Regions from separate parts of the Bacillus sp. JJ1562 genome, predicted to be linked through region 4. Evidence: riboswitches for the same ligand, from Rfam matches in the RefSeq annotation. Region 4 holds a riboswitch; each other region holds the start of a gene.
What was found. Region 4 has a riboswitch for cyclic di-GMP ahead of V7097_RS09360 (DUF3789 domain-containing protein). Riboswitches for the same ligand answer to the same signal wherever they lie in the genome.

Region 1 (5,317 bases), on a different contig from region 4:
AAAGAAATCTAGATTTTGAACATTCTAGAGCATCAAGACTATTATATTTAGAAGTTAAGTAAAATATGATAGAAACATTAATCTAAACAAAGAAGTAAAATCATAGAGGAAAGAAAATTTATGTAACGGACTTAGAAGTATATTTGCTAAAGGAGTTATAATATTTTGTATATTACTATTATAATAACTATAATTCAAATAAAGCAAGTCTGATGCACACGTAACTAAGAGACATAGAATAGTAGAGGTTCTAGAACAAGGTAGATCAATGGAATGGAGGAACGTGAAAATGCCAGAAATAAACCATAAAACCTACATCAAAGTACCTTTAGAAGAAGTGTATAATACAATTTCAACATCTCAAGGGTGGAATGCATGGTTTACAGATGACACATCTTTGGAGATAAAACCAGATGGGGTTGGTGAAATCCGATTGAGATGGACAAATTTTGGTGAAGAAAATGTAAATATTGAAGATGGCGGGAAGATTCTTGTGGCCACACCAAACAAAAGATTTGTTTTTCAATGGTCACCAGGAGAACAAAATTCAACAGTAACGTTTACACTCGAACCCTATAAAGACGGAACATTGGTAGTGCTTAATGAGACAGGCTATACAAATTCAGAAATAGACGTAAAAGCCTGTATTGGATGTGCAGTAGGTTGGGGAGAAGCATTAACACTTTTAAAGATATATCTCGAACATGGAATAGTGTATAAACAAGATTTATAATTCTGGTGTATGGCGTCTTGGAAAAAAGTTGTTTAAGGTACCATTAATGAATTCTAATGAGATTTTTGTAGAATAGTTAGAAGGAGATTTTTTGAAATGGATACATTACTGCTTACACGAAAAGAAATAGAATCGTTGTTAGACCCTATAGATTTATATCCAGCATTAAAAAAAGCATTCTGTTCGTACTCATCGAATAGAAAGATTGCAGCCCAAAGATCACGGTCTGACCTACCTAAAGACAATGCGAGTGCAGTAGTTTTATTTCCTGGTCTAAGTTCAGATATCCCTGCATACACAGTCAAAGATCACTCCAAGTTTCCAACAGAAACACCTTCAATAAGAGGTGTAATTAACCTTCATGATCTAGAAACAGGACGTTTGTTAGCGATTATGGACTCTACTTATATTACAGCAGTTCGTACAGGCTTATCAGGTGCAATGGGAACTCATATTTTAGCAAGAGAGAACGCAAAGAATGTTTCTATTATTGGTGCAGGAGTTCAAGGTAAACTACAACTTCGTACCCTTAAATATTTTAGAGATTATTCGACAGTCTTTGTGTTTGATACTTCTATTGAAAAAGCTAGATCCTTTGTTGAAGAAATGCAAGAGGAATGTAAGACTTCGATGGTTATTTGCAATAGTATAGAAGAGGCAGTGAGAGATTCAGATATTATTATTACTGCAACATGGTCAAGAGTACCTTTCTTATATTCAAATATGATTAAGGAAGGAGTTCATATCACAACATTAGGACCAGATGAACCGGGTAAATGTGAAGTTAGTGCAGAATTAATCCAGCAATCACTATTTGTTTGCGATGACCGTCAATTTGCAGTTCAAATGGGTGCAATTGGAGGAGTGGGATTATCAGCAGATGCCATTCATGCTGAAATAGGAGAGGTTATGACTAACGATAAATTAGGTAGAAAAAAAGATGAACAAACGACAATTTATGGTTCTGTCGGATTAGCTTTTCAAGATTTAGTAGGTGCTTGGCATGTTTATCAAAAAGCAAAGAAATATAAAAAAGGGCGTTACATAAATTTTTTAGATTAATCGCAGTTTTATAGACTCAAGGGGAAGAAAAATATCTTTGTAGGGGATAGTAATATGATCATTATGATAAACGGAGCATTTGGAGTAGGGAAAACTACTATTGCGAATGAGCTTCAAAAAGAAATAAAAAATAGTATGATATATGATCCTGAAGAGATAGGTTTTATGTTGAGAAATGTGGTTCCAGAGGAAATAAAAAGACTTGAAGCAGAAACAGGCGATTTTCAAGATTTGCGTTTATGGAAAGAATTAACCGTTGAGGTGGCAAAACGGTTAATTACAACCTATAAAATGAACCTTATTGTACCGATGACTATTCGGAAACTAGAATACTTTCATTACATATATAATGGTTTCAAAAGTATGGATGAGCAAACGTATCATTTTTGTTTGACGGCTAGTAAAGAAACCATTTACGAAAGGCTGAGGAAACGTGGTGAGGAAGAAGGAAATTGGTGTTTTCAACAAACTGAAAAATGCTTGAAAGCCTATATAGAAAACGACTTTGCAGAGTACATAGACACCGAAAAAGTTAGCGTCAATGTTATTATCAACAATATAAAAGAAAAGCTAAACAAGATTAATTAATATTTCCCAAGTGTGCCCTGTCTCCTCGAAGATAGGGCTTTTTTATTATTTGAGGCAATCTTAACTCTTTGGGATTCTAACCGATATCAATATTAGCAGACAATATTCGACATATTTTAAAGGAGCTTATATATGGATATCGAACAGATAATTAAAGAAATTAACAACAGCGTGGATGAACTTGATCTAGTCACGGCAAGAAAATACATTGAAGAAAATATCGATTTTCTAAATTCTAAAAGGAATTTCCTAAATAGAAATGCTCGAGATCTATTGAAAGTCCTAATTGACATGCATAATTCAAATTACAAGCCGTTACAAAGAAATGAATTAGCTATAATAAATACAATTAATACTTACTCTACAAGGTTTGATTTAAGAGGAATAAAATTATTAATAAAAGAAAACTCTCAGCTATTGCTTCGTGAGGCTATAATTCCTTATTTTAATAAGGATGCAAAAATTGTGCTAGAAGGTATGGGAGCAATTACAAAACAATAAGGATTGGGTAAGCAATCTATTTCTTCAGAGGTAGGACTTTTATTATTATTATTATTATAGCCCTCACAGTTGTGTGGGCTATTTTATTCAACTTTTATCTTTGAAACACTTACTTCGTAAAACTCCTCAAACTTATAAATTAACTTTTCATTCAGGGTCCTTTAGGCAATCTCAAATCTAATTAAAGAATTTTCACTAAATCCAATAGCTTGAGCAACTTGTGACTGGTTAGTTTTTTTTGGAATCTTAACATTCTAAGATTGTGACCTATTGTTGACTTCATTATAATACACCTGTATTGAAGGTCATTTGCTGAATCAGCTTTTGGCAGGCCGCCAAAGGACCCAACTCGTTATACAGGTATAATTATCTATTTTAGGGATGATTTTGCAGTATTTTGTTGAAAATTGTTGAAAAACTCCAACTTTCGTTTTATAGTTAAATTGGTTTATTTAAACTATTGACAAAAATTGAAAAAGGCAAACTTATCGAAAGGTAAGGACGCAAAGCTGCGGGTCTAAGGTTCTGATAACTATGATAGCCGAGTTGCCAAAAAGTTTGTGAATAAATATATCGGTTATAGAAATAACCATTTATCCAAATTTATCCACCATCTTTTTGGTGGATTTTTTTATTTTAAAAACAAAGGAGCTTCTATAAATGGCTATAAAATGAATCTTGATTAATACGAAAGAAGGTTGAAATAAGATGAAGACTATCAGTAAAGAACAAGTTTGTTTTAAGTGTAAAGAACTAAAATCCGTTAATGACTTTTATGATAAAGGAAATCGCTTTATGAATTGTTCAGAATGTCGCAGTGCTAGATTCAATAGAAAAAAGTCGTTTGAAGTATTATTAAATAAAGAGAAGCAAACAAGACAATATGTTTAAGAATAATCTGAAATTCATATCCACCGTCTGTAAATATAAATTAGTAAGGTAGTTAGCTTAACAGATATTGGCTGTTCTAGCTATGATTTTCATATAATAAGGAGATGTTTATCTTGACCGTGTTATTTGGAACTGTTGAATATTTCGAAAAAGAAATAGTGAACCAAATGTCTACTGAAAAATTGCAAAATTTGTCTTTAAGTAAAAGTATAGAATTTGCCTATTCATCGGTAAAAAGTGAAATTACGAATGTTTTTATATGTAGTGATATATTTCGGAAAGATTTATTGTTGAATATTGAAAAAGCATATGAACAGGTTAGAGGTTCTATGGTGGGTGTTGATTAAAGGTTTTAGTTGAGCTTTTTGAAGGTGAGTTACCGCACCGAGATGACTTTCTACCTGCGCGGATTTGACGGTCACCCCGGAGATCAGTACGTTTACGACGGGTGGTCCGACGCGCTGACAATATTGTGAAAAAATTTATTTAAGCGGGTGCATTACTTTAAGAAGGATTACTACTTTAGAGGGAAAATCCACACTCACTAGAGATGGGTTTTAGAAATGAACTAGTCATAATGTTTAGTATCACATTATCGAGTGTCGTAAGTAAAATGTAGTAATAGAGTATCCCTATTCTATAAATTAATTTGCAGAATTGTAAAAAAACGTAAGGAAAAAGGTTGAATTTTGTTAACACAATTGTTATCAAGCTATGAACATATCTATATACTAGCTTAACATCCCTTTTCTAGAATATGTTTGAATACATATTTTAGATAGGAGATGGAGAATATGAGCAAAAAATTATTAATCGGTACAGGGATGGCCTTTTCGTTGTTATTAAGCCCATTTGGTCAGGCGTTTGCAGAAGGACCGACAGTAGGCGAAAGAAAACAAGTGGAAAATGTAGCACACCGTGGTGCATCAGGTCATGCTCCTGAAAACACAGTTTCTGGTTATGATTTAGCAGTTGATATGAAAGCCGATTATATTGAAATTGATGTTCAAAGAAGTAAAGATGGTGAATTAGTATTGATTCATGATACAACAGTGGATCGTACAACAAATGGAACAGGAAAAGTAGGAGATTTAACATTTGAACAGTTTAGAAGCCTTAGAAGTCTTGATGCAGGTAGCTGGAAAGGGGAACAATTTGCAGGAGAACAAATCCCAACATTTGAAGAGATTCTTGATCGTTACCGTGGGAAAATTGGAATTTTCATAGAATTAAAGGCTCCGGAGCTATACCCTGGTATTGAAGAACAAGTAGCAGAAGCATTAAAAGAACGAAATCTCGATAAACCGCAAAATGAAAAAATCCTTATTCAATCTTTTAACTTTGAATCCATGAAAAAAATGAACAAGCTTCTTCCTAATGTCCCGATTGGTGTAATAACTTCTAACCGTGCAGATACAACAATGAAAGCTTTACAAGAATTTTCAACATATGCGGATTGGTTTAACCCCCATTATGGAATGGTGACAGATGAATTAGTGAATCAAGTTCACTCTCTTGGTATGCAAATTGGATCTTGGACAG
Region 2 (5,317 bases), on a different contig from region 4:
TTACTTGATTGAAAAAGGAATTACGGAAGAACTCTTGAGCTTCGAATTAATCGATGTACAAGATATCGGTAATCAAACCTATGAAGCAACCACGATGGAATCATACAATATTTATTATTTGAATGGAACTACTTCATATAAGGAATTTGAAAGTAGATTTCATATTAATCAAAGTGGCAGCGGGTTTCAAGTGACAGAATTAATATATACAAATGAACGTTAACAAAATGAAAGAGAAGCTAGAAGGGTTTCCAGCTTCTCTTCATTTTTTAAAGAGAGGTGGTACCTTATGCATCCCGAGGTTACAAAGTATGTTACATTCCTAATCGTGCCATTCTCTTATGATAAGGAGTATAAAGAAGCGGTTCGTAGTTTGAACGCTGACTATTTTCAGCCAACAAATATCCAAACAGAACGATTATTTGAACATGTAGAAATGCTCGTTTCTAGTGGAAATCATCCTGAAACAATTGGTTCTCATTTTTCTATGACACAAAAAGCTCGTTCAAAATTTGGATTACCTAATAAAAATGACCTTATGCTTACGTTGCAAACTAAGCAAGAACAGTATGAATTTAGTATCCCAGCAATCGAGCTATATTTATTTGAAACGCAAGTTGGTTTTTGGGTTATAAAGTTAGGATTGCCTAAAAATATTCAAATAGAAACGCTAATTGAAACCATTTATTATGCAAAAAAATTAGAACAATACGAGTACAATCTTTCCTATACAAAAAAGATTGGGCGGGACGAGTTTTACGAGCAGAATGTTCATCTCGGTTCCTTAATCACCGATTTGTCTCAGTCACTAGAAGTTTCTTCTTATTTTGAAGGGAAAGAGACCCCAACACATGCTCTTGTATATAGTTCATCAAAAATCGATTTAGAAGTAGAAAATAGTTCGTTTTTAACATCTTACCTCTTTCAATTGCGAAGGAGCTTTAAATCAACATATAAGCCGAGTATTGTTGAAAAAGATTTCGATAAGAATCCTGGATTATTACCGTTGTTTGATAATAGCTACTGGGGAATTTCTCTCGAAGGATTGGCGAATATTGTGACGAAAACAGACGATGCAAAGACGGAAGAGTTTTTTCAATCGAGTTATATGCATCAAATTGAGTCAACCTATTTTTATATATACATCCTTGCCCTTCATCAAAAGTATGCCTTATTACGATTGTCAATCGTGGCTTCCAAGCTTTCCTACGATTTACAACAGGTAGGCGAGGATAACTATACGGAGCAAAACTTCCTTATTTCCGAGCTTCGAAATCAAATCGTACGGTTCATGCTTCGCAGTTCTTATAATCAAGTTACAAATATCACTCATTATGGGCATTTGTATGAAATGGTTAGGGAAAACCTACGCATTAGTGATTTATTCCGAGAACTTCACGATGAACTCAATGCGCTCTCATCTTATACAGATGCAGCTGAACAAAGAATTCAACATCTTGCAGAACAAGAGAAAAAGGTTGCAACAGAAAAGTTTAATAGCAAGATAACTACTATTTCCATTTTCTTTTTACCAGTCACAGTGATTACAGGATTTTTCGGAATGAACCTAGATTTTATTACCGATATAGCAGAGCATTGGTGGATTTTGATCTTATCTACCCTTGTAGTCTATCTAATGGTACTGCTTTGGATTAAGGAAAATAAATAGTTTTTAAGGAAGCCTAAATCGTTGTTGATTTAGGCTTTTTGCGTTTTTTGGGGGCTTGGCTTTTTGTTTTTTATTGGGAAAGTTACCATGTATATAGTAGAATTTAACTATTAGTGAACAGGAAGTGATTAACAAATGAAGACCAGTGTATTTCATTTTATCGGAGAATTTTCCTGCCAATTAGAGGAGTTGGCGTTACGCGTTGAGGCGCTTTTATGGGACCAACCACAGGCGGCGATGACACAGGCGCGCTTGTTTGGAGAACTATTCGTTAATATGATTTTTGAGCAAGAAAATATGAGTGAAGTGTACCCACTAAAACTGGTAGAAAAGATAAATAGATTATTTAGACATGATGTTATTGATGATGATATTTATAAAAAGCTTGAATTCATTCGAAAAAATGGTAACATTGCCTCCCATCAAGTATTAGAAATGGACCAAGAAGTAGCAAAAGAAGTACACCGGACTATTTTTGATTTAGGAGTATGGTATGCAGAGGTTTATGTTAGCCATACCTTCAGTGCGCCTTCTTATGAATTACCCTCTAAGCAAAGCCAAGATCTTGATGCTATGAAACAATGGATGGATGAGTACATAAAAGAAACGCAGGCAAGGATTTCGGAAATTGAAGAACAGCTGAGTCAGTTGAAGGAAGAGAAGAAACAACACCCTATTGTTAAGGAGAAGAGAAACCCAATTCTTGATCAGCCTAAAAACAAAGGTAGACAAGTTCCTTTAGAAAAATTCCAATCAACTTTTAGAAAAGCCGGTTTTAATTATAGAGGTCAAACTAAAAAGGCGGCTGAATTTCAATTTGAAAATTTTAAAACGGGCTATGTTTATTTGTTAGATAATGCTACGCCAACAATTGCTATTCATCCTTGGCTAGTGGGACAAGCGAAATTGTTTGATGAGGAGCAGACTAAGTCACGAAAAAGTACTGCATTAAAGAACTTTCCGAGAATGAAAGAAAACGATCAACTCAAATCAAATTATGGATATGCGTTCACATTTCAAACGAATGGTGAATTAGAGGTTTTATTGCAACGGATTGCAGAAGAATTTGAAACTAAATATATGATTAAATAGAAATATCTTTGGCTAACTTCGTTGTGAAGTTGGCTTTTTTATTGTTTTATGTGAATAAAGTTTTGTATTGTGAAGGTTCAATGGGTTTATTTACTAACATTTTTAGACTAAAAATTTCTAAACATCTGTCGATAGAATAGAAGTGAATGTATTAAGCGCAACGAGAAATAATCTTGTTGTGCTTTCTTTATTGGTTAGAATACTTTCTTTAACAATGGTGCTATTTCGTATGAATAAAAGGAGACAAAGTAAGTCATCAAAAGTTCATTTTTTTAAAAAGTTTGTGTCAAACTTTGTCGGAAATATTGGCATTTTGTCGAAAGGTAGTATAATAGTTTAAGTCAACCTAGTACTTTAGTATTATAATCTTTCTGAAAAGGCAAACTTAATGAAAGTTAAGGGCGCAAAGCCAAGGGCCTAAAGCTAAAAAGCTATGGTAGCCTAGCTGCTGAGAATAAATGAAACCTGATTTTCATTAGGATCTTTATTCGAAAAGAAGGGAATGAATTTGTTGGTTAAAAATCAATTAGAAGAGAAAGACATTTTTCATGTATTTCAGACCATTTTGGATCTATCAAATAATTCACCTTTGGGTTATGAAGCACTAATCAGGTCTGTAAGCATACCCAGTCCAGAATTCATTTTTCATGAAGCTAGCGACTTTGGAAAACTGTATGAAATTGATTGTTATTCTATAGAAAAGGCTATTAAAACCTATCAATCAAATGGTTACACAAGTGAGGATGGCAAGCTCTTTCTAAATATATTGCCTTCAACAATCCTGCATGAATATTTTATGGAATTCATTATGAATCTGTTAAAAAGGGATGATCTCAGTAAACAAGAAATCATCTTAGAGATTTCAGAGTCTGAAAATATCGAGGATTTTGATGCTTTTATCAATAAAATTTCAGAATTAAAAAAGCTTGGTTTTAAAATAGCAATTGATGATTTTGGTAGGGGATATTCTGATATTAAGAGCATCATCGAATTAGAACCGCATTATATAAAATTTGATCGTTACTTTTCTAAAGAGCTTGCCACTTGTAGTAAAAAGAGAGAGCTAATAAAAAGCATAATAAGTTATTGTGAAAAATATGAATGTGAACTAATTCTAGAGGGTATTGAAAGAAAAGTTGATTTAGAAACAGCCTACAAACTAGGAGTTACTTATGTGCAAGGGTATCTATTTGGTAAACCTTCATCTCTAAAATCTAAATCAGTCGTAATATCATAAGTTATTACTCTGTACAAATAGAAAGGAAATTCAACTATGAAAAACAACCAAGAAAAACGAAAACGAAAGAAATTACTTAATTTTACAATCAGCAAGAGGCTATACATAACCTTTATCTTCATTATCTTGTTACCAAGTTTTACGATTGGTTTTATGTCTTACAATAGTGCACAAAAGGAAATTAAAAAACAGATACTTGCTAGTTCTACAGCAAATGTAAATCTTCTAAATCAATATATAGTCGATCATATATCTTCAAAGTACAATGATGTTGAGTATTTCGTATCCAAGCTAAATGCCGGGTCCTTTGTAGAGGCTGAAATACCAACTACAATTGAGGCCTTTACACAATATTCACTTCTTCATCCTGACATAGTGACAATCTTTTCGGGAACCAAAGATGGGAACATGCTTTTATATCCAAATGCTAGTCTACCTGAAGATTTTGATCCAAGAGAGAGAGAATGGTATAAACAAGCCATTGCAAACCCAGGGAAAGTTATCATTACAGAACCATATGAGGATTTAGCTACTGGTAGTATCTTAGTGACCATAGCACAAACGATAAATGATGGATCTGGCGTTATCGGTCTGGACATCGACTTAGAGTCCCTAAAAAAAATGACATCCAGTATTAAAATTGGTGAGAATGGGTATACGTTTATTCTTACTGCACAAAGAAAATATTTAGTTGATCCAACTCAAGAAACTGGTTCAGTACCACAAGGGGAAACCTATAGCAAATTAATATTTGAAGAACAAAGTGGAATACTTTCTGATGAGTTTCAAGGTAATAAATACGAAACTACCTTTGTTACGAACGAACAAACTGGTTGGAAAATCGCAGGTGTAATGGAACAGAAAGAGATTGATGAAGCAACTCAAGGTATTCTACTTTCAACATTATTAATAGTAGCCATTTTTATTTTTATTGGTTTAGCTAGTGCTATTTTAATTGTAAGAAGTATTACGAAACCTCTGAATTTCTTAGTACAGGTTACGGATAAAGTAAGTAATGGAGATCTTACTCAGTCCATAAAAGTGAAAAACAATGATGAGGTGGGACAATTAGGTAATAGCTTTAATAAAATGTTGGGTTCATTGAGGGAACTACTATCACAGGTAGATGAAAAATCACAGACATTGGCAGCATCCTCAGAACAATTGACTGCAAGCTCAGAACAAAATAGCCAAGCAACTGAACAGATAGCAAATGCGATTCAAGAAGTTGCGGTTGACACTGAACAACAAACAGAAATGGTAAGGCACACTACAGAAGTAGTGAAAGAAATGAATATTGGCATTCAACAAATTGAATT
Region 3 (5,317 bases), on a different contig from region 4:
CGATTGCCAAGAAAGCACGGATGAGTTTCGTCATTTTCGAACCCCCAATCCACGTGTGCTACCACGTTGTGCGATAAAGTAATAGCCGACAGCAAGCAGCATTGTAAAGATAAATAATAAAGTTGACAATGCATTAATATTCAATGAGATTCCGCGGCGTGCGAGGGAATAGATTTCAACAGAAAGTGTTGAGAAACCATTACCAGTCACGAAAAATGTAACGGCGAAATCATCAAATGAATACGTAAGTGCCATGAAAAATCCGGCGAAAATCCCTGGTGTGATATAAGGGACAATGACCTTAGTTAGGACCTGCCACTGGCTTGCTCCAAGGTCCTTTGCCGCGTCGATTAAAGTTGGGCTCATTTCCTTTAATTTTGGCAATACCATTAGAACGACAATTGGAATACTGAAGGCGATATGTGAAAGCAACACAGAATAAAAGCCTAATTTAATTCCAGCCATTGTTAACAAAATTAAGAAAGACGCACCAATGATAACGTCGGGGCTAACAATTAAAACATTATTTAATGATAATAAAGTATTCTGAGTTTGTCTTTGTTTTACAGAGTGAATCCCAATTGCACCTATCACCCCAATAATCGTTGAGAAGAGGGCTGAAAGCAAGGCAATCACAAATGTATTTAACACAATGATGAGTAATCTTGTATCTCCAAATAGCTCCTTATACCAATCCAAGGTAAAACCCTCGAAATTGTTCATCGTGCCACCGCTATTGAAGGAGTAATACACTAAATAGAGAATGGGTGCATATAAAATGAAGAAAATAATAAATAGATATACTTTTGAAGAAATGGCTAGTTTATCTCTCATTTTTTAGCACCTCGTTTCTTGCGGTTTCCAGTCGCCACCATAATTAAAACCATGAAAATAATGAGGAAGACGGCAATGGTTGAACCCATGCCCCAATCCTGTGTGACGAGAAACTGTTGTTCAATCGCAGTACCAAGTGTAATAACTTTGTTTCCTGCAATTAATCGTGTTAGCATGAACAATGATAGAGCAGGAATGAATACAACCTGGCAGCCTGATTTTACTCCTTGAATCGTTAGTGGAAAAATCACACGTCGAAACGTTGTCCATTTAGAGGCACCCAGGTCGCGAGAAGCATCTAATAGACTCGGATTTAACTCATTCAATGAATTGAAGATCGGTAAAATCATAAATGGAATAAAAATATAAACGGACACAAACACAAAACTGAAATCAGTAAATAATAGCTGTCTAGGCCCAATACCTAGCACTTCAAGAATCCCATTGGCAGTCCCATAAGCACCAAAAATCCCGATAAAAGCATATGCTTTTAATAGTAGATTGATCCAAGACGGAGCAATGATGAGAAGCAGCCAAAGATGTTTATGCTTCGTTCTTGTGATTAAATAGGCTGTGGGGTATGCAACCAATAAAGTGACAGCTGTTATTAAAAACGCATACCAAAATGAACTTAATGTCATTTTTAAGTAAATTGGCGTGAAAAACGTTTTATAATTTATTAAAGATAGATTTCCCTCTATATCGAAAAATGAATAATAGAGGACAAGTGTAATCGGTGCAATAACAAACATAAGAATCCATAGTGCATAAGGGATAAAATATAAATTACGGGTGAGCTTATTTTCCATGGCTTTCCCCGTCCACATATGCCTCTAAGCGACGATCATATTCTTCTTCTGTTTCACCAAGACGCATAACATGAATTGCCTCAGGATCGAAGTAAAGTCCGATTTCATCGCCAACCTTAGCTTTTTTGGTAGAGTGTACAAGCCATTCATTTCCGTCCTTATCAAAGCCGCAAATTTCATAGTGAACACCTCTGAAAAGCTGAGAATCTACAACAACCTGAAGCTTTCCTTTTTCAACAGAGGTAATTTGTAGGTCTTCAGGACGAATGACAATTTCAACTCGTTCATTGTCTGAAAAACCTTGGTCGACACAGTCGAATGTTTTTCCAACGAATTCAACTAAAAAGTCTTTGTGCATTTTTCCTGAAACGATATTCGATTCTCCAATAAAATCTGCGACAAAGCGGTTAATTGGTTCATCATAAATATCAATCGGGGTGCCACTTTGTTGAATTTTTCCTTTATCCAATACAAAAATCTCGTCAGACATAGCAAGAGCTTCCTCCTGGTCATGTGTGACAAAGATAAAGGTAATGCCAAGGCGCTTCTGAAGGTCGCGAAGCTCATATTGCATTTCTGTACGAAGCTTTAAATCGAGCGCAGATAATGGCTCGTCCAATAAAATAATCTCTGGCTCATTGACAATCGCGCGCGCAATCGCGACACGTTGTCTCTGACCACCAGACATTTCTTTAATTTCGCGATTTTCATAGCCGGTAAGATTGACGAAGCTTAAAGCTTCTTTCACTTTTTTATCGATATCAGATTGCTTCATCTTCTTTATTCTTAAGCCAAAGGCAACATTTTCATATACATTAAGATGTGGAAATAAGGCATAGTCTTGAAATACCGTATTAACCTGACGCTTGTTAGCAGGTGTGGTGTTTACTTTTTTTCCATTAAAATAAACCTCTCCATCTGAGGGTTCAATAAATCCTGCAATCAAACGTAATATCGTCGTTTTTCCACATCCAGAAGGACCAAGAAGGGTATAAAATTTCCCTCTTTCAATTTCAAAGCTAACATTGTTGAGGACAGGTGGATCATTGTCATATTGTTTCGTTACATTATTAAATTGGATAATAGGTATACTGTTCATAGCAACCCCCTTCTTTCTATTAAATTAATATGATAGGATTTATGTAATCCGGCATTATTATACACGAATCGGCGAAAAATACAATAACATTCATAATAGTCAAGGTGAAAAAGTATGGGTTGTATCATTCCAAAAAGTCACGAAAAAGAAACTAGGACATTGGTAGTAGGAAAAAATTCACATTTTTAGAAAAATATTAGGTCAATTTCATTGACCTAACGTGAAAATAGAAATATAATTATAGTACAATTTAAAATACTCTTTCTTTAGTGAGATAATTGAATAAAGTAAAGGCAAATTCATTGAAAGATGAAGACGCAAAACTATAGGGGCTAAGTCCAATAGTGTTCAATAGGCAGGAATTCACCTAACTTGTTGATCATTCACTTTTTGGACATGCCAGCCAGTTGCCGAGTATTACTCGTATCGTAAGAACGAAGATTAATCGGTATTTGATTAGTCTTTTTTTATACCATTATATTATTCTGTTGCTACTATTTTACTAGATTTTTGGATATAAAAATTTTGGAAGTGATTACACATGGAGAAAACCATCCAGAATCTGAACGTACTTAAAAAATTAAGTGGACTAATCAAAAAGGTTGGTTCAGAAAAGCAATTGATTTCTGACGAGACTCGTAGCTTTTTTGACGAGAACTGTCAGGAACAAGAAGAGCTCGAGATTACCAATACCCTTTTAACCCAACTCCAACAAATGAACGAACAAATGGAAAATATGCATTGGATGAACAAACATTACCGTATCCTTCATGAATTTGCCCAAATTTGCAGCAAAACTTTAAATGAAAGCGTTCTTCTTCAAAAGTCCTATGAAATGGTTTCACGTGTTATGCCGGCGGATGCATTTTATATTGCCTTGCATAATCCGGGGGATGCGCATATCCAATTTATTTTTATTATGGATAATGGGGAACAGGCTCCTCCAAGTATTGTAGACTTTGGTGAAAATTATACATCAAAGGTTATTAAAACACGAGAAATCGTTCACCTCAAGCATCAAAACCAAAATATCGAATTTGATACAAAAATGGGGGAAGGGGACGAAGATACAAGGTCCTGTCTTTTCGTACCGGTTGTGATGGATGACCAGGTAAAGGGTGTCATCTCGACTCAAAGCTTTAGAAACTTCGCCTATCGGAAGGAGCACGAGGATCTGTTGCAAATGATCGGTGCACAGGTTATTAACTCGATTGAAACAGCCCGATTATATGCGAAAATCTACACGATGTCTCGTACCGACGAATTAACGGTTTTAAAAAACCACCGTGCTTTCCATGAGGATTTAGCGCAATTAATACGAAACGAAAATGACGAAATTATAGTCATGATGATTGACTCGGATGATTTAAAACAAGTCAATGACCGCTTCGGTCATGATGTGGGAGATTTATATTTAAAGATACTAGCAGACGGAATAAAAACGCTATGTAATGATAAGATTGAAGGCTATCGTTATGCAGGGGATGAGTTCATGATTCTCATCAAAACTCACATCGATAGGGGTGTGATGGAAATATACGATACGCTAAAAGAGTACTATCGTGAACACCCACTTATCATTGACGATAAAAAAATCACCGTTTCGATCAGTACTGGTGTTGGCGTGTTTCCGTATAATGGAACAAGTGTAGATTCCTTGAAAAAGGCAGCAGACCAAGCGCTTTATGCTGCAAAAGAAAGTGGAAAAAATCGCATTGTCGTTGCGGATTAATAAAAGCTCATCCAATTGGATGAGCTTTTTACAATATTATTGTCAAGCTTCAGGCGCCATCAGCTCGAGGCATAAGCCAGAAGCTTCGGAAGGCATAAATCGATTTATGTCAGCGCTCATCTTGTGCTATCGCGGATAGACGGCGCCCTGCACTTTTCTTAATTAATATGGGCAACAATGCCTTCTTCATCGTCTAACACAAGCTTAATTCCAGCATAGGGGTCTCTGTTTAGAAATTCGCCCAGCCATAAACGAATCGCTTCAATTAGGTTTGCCATGATAAGGACCTGTTTTCGATCGTGTACATATGCCTCTGCGGAGAACCCGTAGTCATCGTCATACATGAGCTCCACTTCAACCTCTTTTGGCTTTACTTGCTTTTTTAAGCCGATATAGACACAAATGGCATTAATAATTTCTTGTTCGGAAAGAATTAGCGACGCCATGGATCCGCCTCATTTTTCTTGCGATCTTTAATCATCACGAAGATTTTACGAATAACCACAATCAGAACATAAATCGCAAGAACGTTAATCATTAATCCTAAAAATGATCCAAGCATACCCATTCCACCTAGAAGACCACCAAATAGGAATCCTGCAAGACCACCAAGCATAAGACCTTTCATTAATCCACCTGACATGAACCCACCTTTAGGAGTGGTTGGAGTAGTAGATTTGTTTGTAGCATTTGTATCTTGTTTTTTCTGTTGTTGGAAGTTTGATTTATTGGTGTTTCCAATATTATTATTAAATCCTCTTTTACCTGATTTATAACCTCTTGCCTCAACAGTTGTTGTTTGGTCTTGAAAAACGAAGCTTCCTAGTGGTGAAAAAATCAGAG
Region 4 (5,317 bases):
CGTATTTGTCATTGCAAAAATAAAAGCCCCAAGGTAAATAAGCGCATATAATATCCACTTTACATTTCGTACCCTAAAGCCCACATAGAAAAAGGAAAAAAAGGTCAATACTCCAAAAGGCGCGAGCACGAATATCATCCACCAACTTTGGAGCCATTCCCAGCCTTTTCCTCGGTTTGCGTGACTCTTAAACACCTTTCCCACCTCCTTATTTTCAGGATAAAATTTCACTTTTGATTCCTACATCCCTCACTGTTCTACCTTCGTTCCTATGAATCCAAGCTGATAAAGCATCTGCAAATCGAGAGGCTCTGCCATTCCATTTGCTGAAATCGTACCATTCGGATGGATTCGAATTTCTAGCTTATTGCTTATCGTTTGTAAATATTGTTCAAGATGTTGATAGAAATCGCTTAAAAACCGATATTGCTGATTTTTAGATCCAATCCAAGGCCGGCTGAGATCATGCTGACTTTGAATATACGGTCCATCGATTAATAAATCCGTTTGCTCCAATAGAGCGTTCCAAACCGGATTATTAGCGTTCTTTATTTTTTCATACTCATAACCTGTAAATGTCACAATGGATAGACCCAATTCTTTCACACGACTTGCGAGGATGCTAAGAGGATGGGCTTGGCTAAAAGGCTCTCCCCCTAAAAAGGTAACCCCTTCAAGTTCTGGATTTTTCTTCAATACACCTTCGATATCATGGAAAATTTCCTCAATCGTCATGATAGTTCCGCCATCAAAAGACCAGGTGTTTGGATTAAAACAACCTTCGCAGTGAATCGGGCATCCTTGTACCCAGATACAGTAACGCACCCCAGGACCTTCCACCTTCGTTTCCTTCACAATTCTCGATATACGGATGGAGGACACAACATCACCACATTTCTATACATTCTCATAATCTTCCAACTATATTTTAATATAGATTACACATGATTGACAGTCATTCCGGCTTAATAGGATAATAGGCCCAGGCCCTAAGTGCACTCTAAAACAGACGAAGGATTGCAAAGGGGAAAGCATCATACTTGTAAATGAAAATGAACGTACCTCAAATTGACCAAAATCGTGGAATAAATCGTTGTACAAGTGAGGGGAATTTGAAATAATTGTTAGGATAGGAATGTAAAGACATACAACTATGAATCTTGTTAAGAAGAAAGGTAATTACTAATGTATTAGTTATGCCGTACCGCTTCTTGAAGCTCCATTAGTTGAACAGTGATATGGAGGTATCGACTTATTATGCAGTCAATCGAGATACAAATGTTACCTTGTAACGAGAGTACAAATATAGTGGAAATGGAGCACATTGCGAACATAGTTAACCGTGTATATGCGGCATCTGAGGGAAGTCTTTGGATACCTGGTGCTTTCCGTACGACAGCAGCGGAAGTGGCAGAGTTAACGAACAGCGGTGAGATTGCCGTAGCTCAATCAATGGGGCAAATTGTTGGTTGTGTCCGTGTTCGACAGGTTGACAAAGAAACGGGAGAATTCGGAATGCTAGCTGTGGATGATAAATACCAAGGGACTGGCGTTGGACGAGAGCTAATCCGCTTTGCTGAACAGAAGTGTCAAAAAGAACAATTTCGTAAAATGCAACTTGAATTGTTAGTACCTCAGGAAGGTTCTCACCCAGACAAAGTAATCTTGGGAAACTGGTATTCTCGTATCGGCTATCAACCGATTCATACAGAAACCATAGATGCTTCGTTCCCAAGGTTGGCGGAGATGCTGGCTATCCCTTGCAATTTCATCGTTTTTCAAAAAGAATTAAGATAGCAGCAAGATACTCTATATAAGGTCTCGCCAACGATTTGACGAATGGAAAACTAGAACTAGCAATTCAAGTTGGTAGAATCGGAAGATTTGGCGGAAGAATACGGAAAAACCAACCAAGAATTCCTATAGTCTTTGTCTTATTTCGCACAGAACGCGAAAAAAGTTGAATACTTCGTTAATGTTAAAAGTTTCAAGTGCGATGATGGTCAATTTGTCAAAGGTGACGTAATTCACGATGACACAACTGGAATCCAAAATTGCTATTAATAAAATACTATCCAGAATTGGTGAATCATCATTAACCATTATGTATTTACATATTTTTTTATTAACTGTATTAGCAGAGTATACAAAAAGGGATATTTGGCTAATAATCTTAATCTCAATAATCATTCCAAGTATCATTCATCAAGTATTCAAGACCACACGAATAACATCCAAACTATTCTTAGGAATTCAATCTATACAAAAACAAAAGCCGCCAATCATATAGTTGTGAAAGGCGGCTCTACATGCTAGATTGCATGTACTTGCAAATAATATTTAGGTTTAGTAGATGTTAATAAAGTACCAGTTTTCAACAAGGCCACTGAAAAACTAACGTCAATTTCTCACTTATCAATTACTTCTTAGTAATTAAAAAAGGGAAGCATTTGAATATTTTTGCTTCCCTTTTAATGTTTCATTAAATCAATTATTGTACTTATTTCTTTCTTGTAGTAGTGTGCCAATGAGTAATAATCTACCAAAAAATCTAAGGATGTTTCCTAGATTCTAAATTTCTTCTGACATTTCATCTGCCCGCTTCGATACTACCATTAGGCTCATAATGAACACTGAAGCGATACTACCTAAGGTTAGCCCCAAAATAAATAACAACATAAAAAATGCCTCCTACTAAGGTATTTCACAAATCGTAGAAGGTTCTTGTATTCGGCAACTGGCTGGCATCATCCTAGGATTTTAGCCCCTATAGTTTTGCGCCGCCACCTTTCAATGGCTTTGCCCTTTCGTACGATTTATGCCTTTTATCCTAGCATAACCCACTATTCGAAAATGAACAGTGCCTAAATACCTATATTAAGTAGTTATCTTTTCCTTTGTATCCAAAAATACTTTTTCATTACTACTCTATGACAAGCGTTACTGGCTTGCGCTTAATGGCAAGGTGTATGTCTACGATTACCAAATTAAAGAATGGTACATCTACGACAATATACACGCTTCATCATTCATGGTGTTTAAAGGTTATTTGTATTTTGGTAGCTCAAAAGATAGGATGGTCTACCGATTCAAGAAGACAGAGCATTTGACACCTTATAATGATGATGGAAAACCTATTAATGCGTATTGGTGTTCTAAAATGTTAGATTTCAATGTTCCTGAACGATATAAAATTATAAATCGTATCTTTTATTCATTAAAACCAAGTGACCATACATCTTGTAAGTTGTATGTTCGAACAGATAGAAAAGATGTAAGCTTTGTAGATCTAAAACGTGGGGATAAATTAATTTTCCTAATTTTTGATTTTACTCGTTTTTCTTTTAAAGCTTCAGATGTACAACAAGAAATGAGTAAAAAGTTAAAAGAGAAAAAAGGTAACACACTTCCAAATTAGACTCGAAAATAACGAATTAGACGAAAGTTTAGGTGTGACTTCATTAGGCATCAAGTGGAACACACAAAACGAGGTGAAATAGATGTTTACCAAAATAAACAACTTTGTAAAGAAAATTACAGATTTGCCCGACATCCCTTCTCCTACCTATACTGCCTCTCAATTAAAAGAACAGTTTAAGACTCCTTCTGATGAATTACAAGAAGCTCATAATCGATTGGTTGACGAATTAACCGCAGAGAGTGCATCAACTAATATCGGAGCAAAGAAAACGGATGGAACGTGGTGTACTTTATGGCGCTAAAGCTGGTGACATATTGAAAGCCGTAAGACAAGGGCAAGCTATACAATTGTTTGTTAACAATGTCCTGTCATCAACTTTTGTTTTAAAACCTGAACAGTGCTATATTCTCCCCGAAGATAGACCAATAATGGCAGGCGTATCATGGAGAGATAATACACGAAATGTATTTTATGATTCCGTTAAAGTCTATCCAGAATCCAAGCCTAAATATATGCACTTATCAACCGATGATGTAATAGAGATGTTGAAAGAATTAAGCACAGGTAATTACAATTCAGTGTGGGATCATCCTATCTTTGGATTTTTCAAGGCGATGCACGATAAATATGGTGCGGTGTTTTCTTTGTATTGTTTTAATAAGGATGGTAGTTGGAATTTAAGTCAAATGACTACCAAGTTTAAGGATGAATTTAGAAAAGCTTCTAGTTGGTTCAGATTTGGATTTCATGCTTATGAAATGGCAAGTAGGTATGATAGATTCTATCAGTTCAACAGATGCGCTGAATCATTACAATTTATTCCTGAACGCAATTAAGAACTTTGCATCACCGTACTGTATCGATGTTATGCTGAGAATACACTACTACACAGGGAATATTGATTCCGTTAGATTGTGGAGAGATGCAAGAGTGGGAGTAAAAGGTTTTCTGAGTGCCGATGATACGAGGGCAGTAGTTTATTATTTAAACAGTTTGCAACGTGATATACTTTGGTGAAATGTGATGATTTATATGATCCTGTTGAAAAGTTATATTTCGTACGTACTGACGTTCGCCTTGAAAATCATTCTAACCCCATTTCAGTATTAGAATCACGTAAGACAGACAATACGTATGCAGGACAACAGAACATTCAGTGTATTTTCACTGATGAACAATACTTATATCAAGAAAGCATGAAAACAAAGATTGATAACGCATGTAAATGGGCTTTGGAAAATGGCTATACTTTTGCGTTCCCAATGGATAATATCCAAGAGTGTTAATTCGGCTGTTTATTTAGGTATAAGGTTAGAAAAATTTACTATTATATAAGATAAAAAATGTCTAATTGTGTCTTTGCTGATTTAACTCATTAGTATAAACTATAATAGTTAAATTAAAATTGAGGTGAGTAAATGAATCGTTTAGAGCAATTAGACTCGATAAGAGGTATTGCTGCTCTTATTGTTTTTATTAATCATATGTTTTTAATCTTACCTATCTTTACAAATGAAATTGAGGACAGTAACTTGTTTGTAGGTTTATTAAAAAATAGCCCTCTAAGCATTGTATGGGCTGGACATGTAGCTGTTCTTATCTTTTTTATTTTAAGCGGATTTGTACTTTCATTAGCTTTTTATTATAAACCACAAAGATACAAACCCTTTTTAATTAAACGGTTTTGTCGATTATACATCCCGTTTATAATTGTTTTGCTTCTATCAATATTATTGAATCTTATCTTTTATCAAGGAGAAATTAAAGAAGCAAGTAATTGGATAAATAATCAGTGGTCAAATATTAGTTGGGAATCTATTCTTTCACATGTACTATTTTTAGGTAATTATGATACCCATGTGTTTAATCCACCGATTTGGTCTCTAGTACATGAAA

Region 1: another riboswitch for cyclic di-GMP. It lies ahead of V7097_RS16075 (hypothetical protein); the one in region 4 lies ahead of V7097_RS09360 (DUF3789 domain-containing protein).
Region 2: another riboswitch for cyclic di-GMP. It lies ahead of V7097_RS06310 (EAL domain-containing protein); the one in region 4 lies ahead of V7097_RS09360 (DUF3789 domain-containing protein).
Region 3: another riboswitch for cyclic di-GMP. It lies ahead of V7097_RS03235 (sensor domain-containing diguanylate cyclase); the one in region 4 lies ahead of V7097_RS09360 (DUF3789 domain-containing protein).

Annotation. Positions count from the first base shown of each region.
Region 1 covers NZ_JBALOQ010000024.1:64,728-70,044, reverse strand. Annotated here, with positions in the region: gene V7097_RS16095 (SRPBCC family protein) at 290-733, shown strand; gene V7097_RS16090 (ornithine cyclodeaminase family protein) at 830-1,795, shown strand; gene V7097_RS16085 (AAA family ATPase) at 1,850-2,383, shown strand; gene V7097_RS16080 (hypothetical protein) at 2,516-2,884, shown strand; cyclic di-GMP riboswitch class I at 3,353-3,438, shown strand; gene V7097_RS16075 (hypothetical protein) at 3,889-4,122, shown strand; gene V7097_RS16070 (glycerophosphodiester phosphodiesterase) at 4,570-5,317, shown strand, end outside.
Region 2 covers NZ_JBALOQ010000009.1:44,471-49,787, forward strand. Annotated here, with positions in the region: gene V7097_RS06295 (J domain-containing protein) at 1-223, shown strand, start outside; gene V7097_RS06300 (CorA family divalent cation transporter) at 290-1,669, shown strand; gene V7097_RS06305 (DUF4145 domain-containing protein) at 1,805-2,761, shown strand; cyclic di-GMP riboswitch class I at 3,130-3,214, shown strand; gene V7097_RS06310 (EAL domain-containing protein) at 3,270-3,998, shown strand; partial or broken gene V7097_RS26010 (cache domain-containing protein) at 4,152-5,096, shown strand; gene V7097_RS26015 (methyl-accepting chemotaxis protein) at 5,088-5,317, shown strand, end outside.
Region 3 covers NZ_JBALOQ010000004.1:108,094-113,410, reverse strand. Annotated here, with positions in the region: gene V7097_RS03255 (ABC transporter substrate-binding protein) at 1-34, opposite strand, end outside; gene V7097_RS03250 (ABC transporter permease) at 31-834, opposite strand; gene V7097_RS03245 (ABC transporter permease) at 831-1,643, opposite strand; gene V7097_RS03240 (ABC transporter ATP-binding protein) at 1,633-2,742, opposite strand; cyclic di-GMP riboswitch class I at 3,025-3,086, shown strand; gene V7097_RS03235 (sensor domain-containing diguanylate cyclase) at 3,284-4,474, shown strand; gene V7097_RS03230 (YxcD family protein) at 4,633-4,920, opposite strand; gene V7097_RS03225 (hypothetical protein) at 4,908-5,317, opposite strand, start outside.
Region 4 covers NZ_JBALOQ010000015.1:9,369-14,685, reverse strand. Annotated here, with positions in the region: gene V7097_RS09375 (ComEA family DNA-binding protein) at 1-195, opposite strand, end outside; gene V7097_RS09370 (4Fe-4S single cluster domain-containing protein) at 250-840, opposite strand; gene V7097_RS09365 (GNAT family N-acetyltransferase) at 1,258-1,797, shown strand; gene V7097_RS09360 (DUF3789 domain-containing protein) at 2,572-2,679, opposite strand; cyclic di-GMP riboswitch class I at 2,730-2,814, opposite strand; gene V7097_RS09355 (hypothetical protein) at 3,107-3,418, shown strand; gene V7097_RS09350 (hypothetical protein) at 3,501-3,722, shown strand; gene V7097_RS09345 (hypothetical protein) at 3,694-4,257, shown strand; gene V7097_RS09340 (hypothetical protein) at 4,432-4,707, shown strand; gene V7097_RS09335 (acyltransferase family protein) at 4,840-5,317, shown strand, end outside.